2 regions of the Micromonospora robiginosa genome follow, and region 2 is predicted to be linked to the other one. Evidence: riboswitches for the same ligand, from Rfam matches in the RefSeq annotation. Region 2 holds a riboswitch; the other holds the start of a gene.
The links. A riboswitch is a leader RNA that binds a small molecule or an ion and turns the genes downstream of it on or off. The one in region 2 is predicted to bind cobalamin.
Positions count from the first base shown of each region.

Region 1: another riboswitch for cobalamin. It lies ahead of H1D33_RS07085 (ribonucleoside-diphosphate reductase subunit alpha); the one in region 2 lies ahead of H1D33_RS05690 (acyl-CoA thioesterase).

Region 1 covers NZ_CP059322.2:1,630,049-1,633,248, reverse strand. Annotated here, with positions in the region: gene H1D33_RS07090 (cytochrome P450) at 1-968, shown strand, start outside; cobalamin riboswitch at 1,173-1,379, shown strand; gene H1D33_RS07085 (ribonucleoside-diphosphate reductase subunit alpha) at 1,502-3,200, shown strand, end outside.
Region 2 covers NZ_CP059322.2:1,272,500-1,275,699, forward strand. Annotated here, with positions in the region: gene H1D33_RS05685 (COG1361 family protein) at 1-700, shown strand, start outside; cobalamin riboswitch at 861-1,071, shown strand; gene H1D33_RS05690 (acyl-CoA thioesterase) at 1,198-1,710, shown strand; gene H1D33_RS05695 (LysE family translocator) at 1,714-2,337, shown strand; gene H1D33_RS05700 (hypothetical protein) at 2,473-2,604, shown strand; tRNA gene H1D33_RS05705 (tRNA-Trp) at 2,677-2,749, shown strand; tRNA gene H1D33_RS05710 (tRNA-Glu) at 2,990-3,062, shown strand; tRNA gene H1D33_RS05715 (tRNA-Gly) at 3,078-3,150, shown strand.

The DNA.
Region 1 (3,200 bases), 360 kb from region 2:
TGGCGGGCACCATGCTCGGCATGGACGGCGACGCGCACGCCCGGGTGCGCGGCACGGTGAAGGACGCGTTCACCCGGCCGGCGGTCGACGCGCTGCGCGACGCCGTACGGGCCGCGGCCGAGGCGAGGCTGGCCTCGATGGTCGCCGCCGGCGCCCCGGCCGACCTGGTCCGGGACTTCGCGGTGCCGTTCGCGCTGGACGTGATCTGCGACCTGCTCGGACTGCCCGCCGAGGACCGGATGCGGTTCCGCCGGTGGGGCGACATGTTCCTCGGCGCCGGCGACCTGAGCCGCGAGGACGCCGCCCGCTCGGCCGAGGAGATGGGCGGCTACCTGTGGGGCCAGTTGGAGCAGCGCCGCGACCGCGCGGGTGACGACCTGCTCGGCCGGATCGCCACCGCGGCCGCCGACCAGCCGGCGGACGTCCAGATCAAGCTGCCCATCTCGCTCGTGGTGGGCGGGTGGGAGACCACGGCCAGTTCGATCGCCACGTTCGTCCACGTGCTCCAGACCGCGCCGTACGGGCCGGACGGGACCGGTTGGGCCCATCTGGTGGCGCACCCGGACCGGCTGGACGCCGCGGTCGCCGAGCTGGAACGGCTGCACTCGACCGCCAACGGCGACGAGATGCCGCGCCGAGTGATGGCGGACGTGACGCTGCCCAGCGGTGCCCGGCTGGCCGAGGGCGACATCGTGGTCCCGTCGCACGACGCGGCGAACCGCGACCCGGACGTGTTTCCCGACCCGGAACGGATGGACTTCGACCGGACGCCCACCCCGCACCTCTCCTTCGGCCACGGCCCGCACTACTGCATCGGGGCGCACCTGGGGGCGCTGGAGGTCCGCACCGCGCTCGGTCTGCTGCTGCGGGAGCTGCCCGGCCTGCGCCTCGCGGTGCCGCCGGACGAGGTCGGATGGAAGGCGGGGCACGCCATCCTCGGCCCGACGGGCCTGCCGGTCACCTGGTGACCGGGGTTAAGCGGGGGCCCCGCCTATACCGGAGGCGTTAAGCGGGGGCCCCTCCTTCGCCTCGCGGTCGAGGTGCAGGCGCAGCAGGAACGCAGCAGCCGGCGAGTATCGTCGCCGGCGCTCCCGAGCGCCATTCGCCCGCTGAGACGAAGCCGACACGCCGGACCCGACATCTGGTGTTGCCCACACGCCGGCACCGCCATATATGGTGTCCCCGTAGCTGGTTCGGCCGCGCCCCACGGGTGCGGCCGAGGCAAGAGGGAACCCGGTGGAAGTCCGGGACTGCCCCGCAGCGGTGAGTGGGAACGACCGCCGTCATCAGCACTGGGCCACCGGCCTGGGAAGCGACGGCCAGTAGGAACGAGTACGACGCCCGCGAGTCCGAAGACCTGCCAGCGCGCCGTGCGCTGCCGCGCGCGGCGGTCGACGGTCGCGCGGGACGACCGACGCCAGCAGCCGGGCCGGCCGTGCGTGCCGTGCCTGTTGGCGTCTCCCGCCGTCCGAGGCCATCGGAGTGACAGCGAGGAGAGGTCATGACGGTCGTGCGGGAGAACCCTCCGGAGCAGCGCCGGCTGGCGATGCGGGTCCGCAAGCGGGACGGCGACACCGAGCCGGTCGACGTCAACCGGATCGTCCGGGCGGTCGAGCGGTGGGTCGCCGACCTCGACGAGGTGGACCCGCTGCGGGTCGCCACCCGGACGATCAGCGGGCTCTACGACGGGGCGACCACGTCGGAGCTGGACCGGTTGTCGATCCAGACCGCGGCGGAGCTGATCGGCGAGGAGCCGCAGTACTCGAAGCTGGCCGCCCGCCTGCTGGCCGCGTACGTGGACGAGGAGGTCCGTGGGCAGCAGGTGACGCGCTTCAGCCAGTCGATCGGGTACGCGCACGGGCTGGGGCTGGTCGGCGACGACACCGCCGCGTTCGTGGCCCGGCACGCCGGTGAGCTGGACGACGCCGTGGACCCGGCCGGCGACCTGCGGTTCGAGTACTTCGGACTGCGCACGGTGGCGGACCGCTACCTGCTGCGGCACCCGGAGACGCGGCTGGTGGTGGAGACGCCGCAGTACTGGCTGCTGCGGGTGGCCTGCGGGCTGTCGCAGACGCCGGGCGAGGCGGTCGACTTCTACCGGCTGATGTCGCGCCTGGCCTACCTGCCCAGCTCCCCCACGCTGTTCAACTCCGGCACCCGGCACACCCAGATGTCGTCGTGCTTCCTGGTGGACTCCCCGCGCGACGAGTTGGACTCGATCTACGAGCGGTACCACCAGGTCGCGAAGCTGTCGAAGTTCTCCGGCGGCATCGGCATCTCCTGGTCGCGGGTGCGCGGGCGGGGCGCGCTGATCCGGGGCACGAACGGGCGCTCGAACGGCATCGTGCCGTTCCTCAAGACGCTCGACGCCGGGGTGGCCGCGGTCAACCAGGGCGGCCGGCGCAAGGGCGCGGCCTGCGTCTACCTGGAACCGTGGCACCCGGACGTGGAGGAGTTCCTGGAGCTGCGGGACAACACCGGCGAGGAGTCCCGGCGTACCCACAACCTGAACCTGGCCAACTGGATCCCGGACGAGTTCATGCGCCGGGTGGAGGCCGACGCCGACTGGTCGCTGATCGACCCGTCGGACGCGCCGGAGCTGCCCGACCTGTACGGCGAGGCGTTCGACGCCGCGTACCGGGCGGCGGAGAAGAAGGCGGTCCGGGTGGTGAAGGCCCGGGACCTGTACGGGCGGATGATGCGGACGCTGGCGCAGACCGGCAACGGCTGGATGACGTTCAAGGACGCCGCGAACCGGCTGTCCAACCAGACCGGTGAGCCGGGCAACGTCATCCACCTGTCCAACCTGTGCACCGAGATCCTGGAGGTCAACGACGACGCCGAGACGGCGGTGTGCAACCTCGGCTCGGTCAACCTCGGCGCGCACGTCACCGCCGCCGGCGTCGACTGGGAGGCGCTGCGGGCCACCGTGCGTACCGCGGTGGTCTTCCTCGACCGGGTGATCGACATCAACTACTACCCGGCCGCGCAGGCGGCGGCGTCGAACCCCCGCTGGCGGCCGGTCGGGTTGGGGCTGATGGGCCTGCAGGACGCGTTCTTCACGTTGCGCCTGCCGTTCGACTCGGCGGCGGCGCGGGAGCTGTCCACCCGGGTGCAGGAGGAGATCCTGCTGACCGCGCTGGAGACGTCCGCCGGGTTGGCCGAACGGTTCGGCCCGCATCCGGCGTACCCGCAGACCC
Region 2 (3,200 bases):
CGGCAGGCCCGAGCCCACCGGCACGCTGAACCCGGGCGAGACGGGAGCGCTGCGGCAGACCGTCGCCAACCAGGGCCGCGCGGCGGTCAACGGCGTGCGGGTCACGCTGCGCCTACCCAAGGGCGTGACCTTCACCAAGCCCCCGACCCAGTGCGTGCTCGGCGACGCCGGCCGCTCGGCGGTCTGCACCTATCCGGGCCTCACCCTCGTTCCGGCCGTCGAGGACACCGACCCGGACGACGCGGTCTACTCGGCGGTCGAGCTGTACAACCTCGTGACGACCCCCGCGTCGGCCACCGCGCCGGCGACGGTGCAGGGCGGGACCGTGCGGGTGGAGGGCCTCACCGAACGGTCGACCAAGGACCGCGCCACGCCCGCGCGTACGGCACTGCCCGCGAACGCCGCCGCCGTACCGGTGGCCGACGTGGACCCCGGCGACAACCGGGACGGGTTCGCCGTGGTGCTGGCCGCCAAGACCGGCGGCGGCGATGGCGGCAACGGCAACGGCAACGGCGGCAACGGCGGTGCCGGTGGTGGCGACGGTGGCGGTGACGGCGGGCTGCCGGTCACCGGTCCGCAAGCCGGGCTGATCGGCGGAATCGGCATCGCGGCGCTGGCGGCCGGTGCCGTGCTGTTCCTCTCCTCCCGGCGTCGCCGGACGATTTTGGTGACCCCCGAGGACGAGCAGCCACTGGCCTGACCCGTCCCGTCGGCCCGTGCGGGCGGGACGGGCAACCGTCCCGCCCGCACCCGACGCCTCCCATCCTCGATCGGGAAGCCACGACCGGTGCCGCTGTCGGGCGCACCGACGAGACCGGCGTCACCCACCCCGTCCCGCCGCCGACACCCCGACCTCTGACTACGATGGCCGCAGCGCTGGTTCACCCGGTCGGCGACGGCCGGGTGTCGTAAGAGGGAACCCGGTGGAAGTCCGGGACTGCCCCGCAGCGGTGAGTGGGAACGACCGCCGTCATCAGCACTGGGCCACCGGCCCGGGAAGCGACGGCCAGTAGGCGACCGAACCCGGTCCGGCCCGCGAGTCCGAAGACCTGCCCGCGCCGCGCGCACCACCGGTGCGCGCTGCCGTCGACCTCGCGGGTGGGTCGGGCGGGTGACACGCCGTACGCGATCCGTCGGCGTGCCCTCGACGCGCGCCCCCCGGTCGGCGGTCCGCTGCATCGAGGACGGACCCGCACAGTGCCCGACACCATCACACTCGCCGGCCGACCACCGTCGGCCTCGCACCTGACCCTGTCGCAGATCATGGACCAGCACCACACCAACCTGATGGGTACGGTCCACGGTGGCCGGATCCTCAACCTGATCGACTCGGTCGCCGGGGTCGTCGCCGCCCGCCACTCCGACGGCCCGGCGGTCACCGCCGCCATCGACGAGACCGCCTTCCTGCGCGCGGTCCGCGTCGGCGACGTGGTCCACGTCGACGCCCGGATCACCTGGGCCGGCCGCAGCTCGATGGAGGTGGCGGTGAAGGTCAGCGCGGACCGCTGGGACCGCGCGGTACCGCCGGTCGACGTGGCCACGGCACACCTGGTGATGGTGGCCGTGGACGACCACGGCGACCCCCGCGCCGTCCCGCCGCTGCTGCCGCAGACCGACGGGGACCGGCGACGCTACCGGGAGGCGCAGATCCGGCGGGAACACCGGCTGGCGCTGCGCCGGGCCCTGCTCGACGGCGCCGGGGAGGGCTGAACGATGCTCGGACTGTCCGTGGCGGCCCTCACCGGATACCTCGCCGCGATCGTCGTCCTCATGATCACACCCGGCCCGGACATGATGTTCGTGCTGGCCAACGCCACCCGCTACGGGGCCCGCTCCGGCGTCGTCGCCGCGCTCGGCGTCGCCGCCGGGGAAGCCGTGCACGTCGCGGCGGTGGTCGGGGGACTGGCCACGCTGATCAGCGCCTCACCGGTCCTGTTCACCGCCATCCGATGGGCCGGCGCCGCCTACCTGATCGTCCTGGGGATCCGGGCCGCCCGCCACCGCGATCCGGTCACCGCCACCGGTCCGGACCACGGCGCGTCGCCCGGCCGGGCGTTTCTGCGCGGCCTGGCGACGAACCTGCTCAACCCCAAGATGATCCTGTTCAGCGTGGCGTTCCTGCCCCAGTTCGTCGACCCCGGCGCCGGCAACGCCACGGCGCAACTCGTCCTGCTCGGCGCCCTGTTCGTCGCCGTGCAACTCGCCGTGGACGTCACCCTCGGCGCGGGCGCCGGCCGGCTCGCCCGCCGGTTGGCCGACCGGCGGTGGTCGCGGCGGATCAACCGGGTCTGCGCGGTCGCGTTCGTCGCGCTCGGCGTCCGCCTCGCACTGGGCTAGCCGTCGCGTCCGCTGCCCGCCGACGACGCCGCCACCCCGGCGCGTGAATGCGGCTCCGGAATATTCGTTGCCAACCGCGGACACCGAGCTTACCTTTGATCAGCAAGGTCAACCGAACCGGAAAAGGAGCTCCCCGTGTCGCAGTACGCCCTCACCGAAACCATGCGGTCCAAGCCGCGCGGTGGTGTCGTGCTGCCCTCGATCGGGCGAGCCCACGATCTGCGCGCGAGTGAGCAGAACTGGAAGTCGGGGTGGCGGCGCGAATAGCGCCAGCGGAAGCTGGAAAGCCGCCCACCCGACAGGGGAAGGGCGGCTTTTTCGTTACCCGATCAATCACAGAGGGGCGTAGCTCAACCGGGAGAGCACCGGTCTCCAAAACCGAAGGTTGCAGGTTCGAACCCTGTCGCTCCTGCTTTCGCCGCGGCCACGGCCGGAGGCGCCGTTGATTCTCAACTCCACAGTGGATGGCATGGAAGAGGCCTCGGTCGGCGCCGGCAGGCGCCGGCCGGGGGTAACACCTTCCGGGACGGGGGAGACGGTGACCCGCCCGCTTTGGGAGCGGGAGACACAGCGTTCGACTCGCTGGTCCCGGACGATGGGGTGGTGGCACCGGAAACGCCGCAGTGCGTACCCGGCCTGCTGCCTGTCCCATGGGCCGTTGGAGCAATTGGCAGCTCATCCGGTTCTCAGCCGGACGGTTACGGGTTCGAGTCCCGTACGGCCTACGTACGACATGCCAAGCGGTCGTGGTGAACTGGGCGGACACGTCGATCTTCCACATCGAAGCAGCGGGTTCGATGCCCGCCGACCGCTCTCGCTGAGGTAGGCCCGTTGGCGGGCACCCTGACAGGCATTCGGAAAGG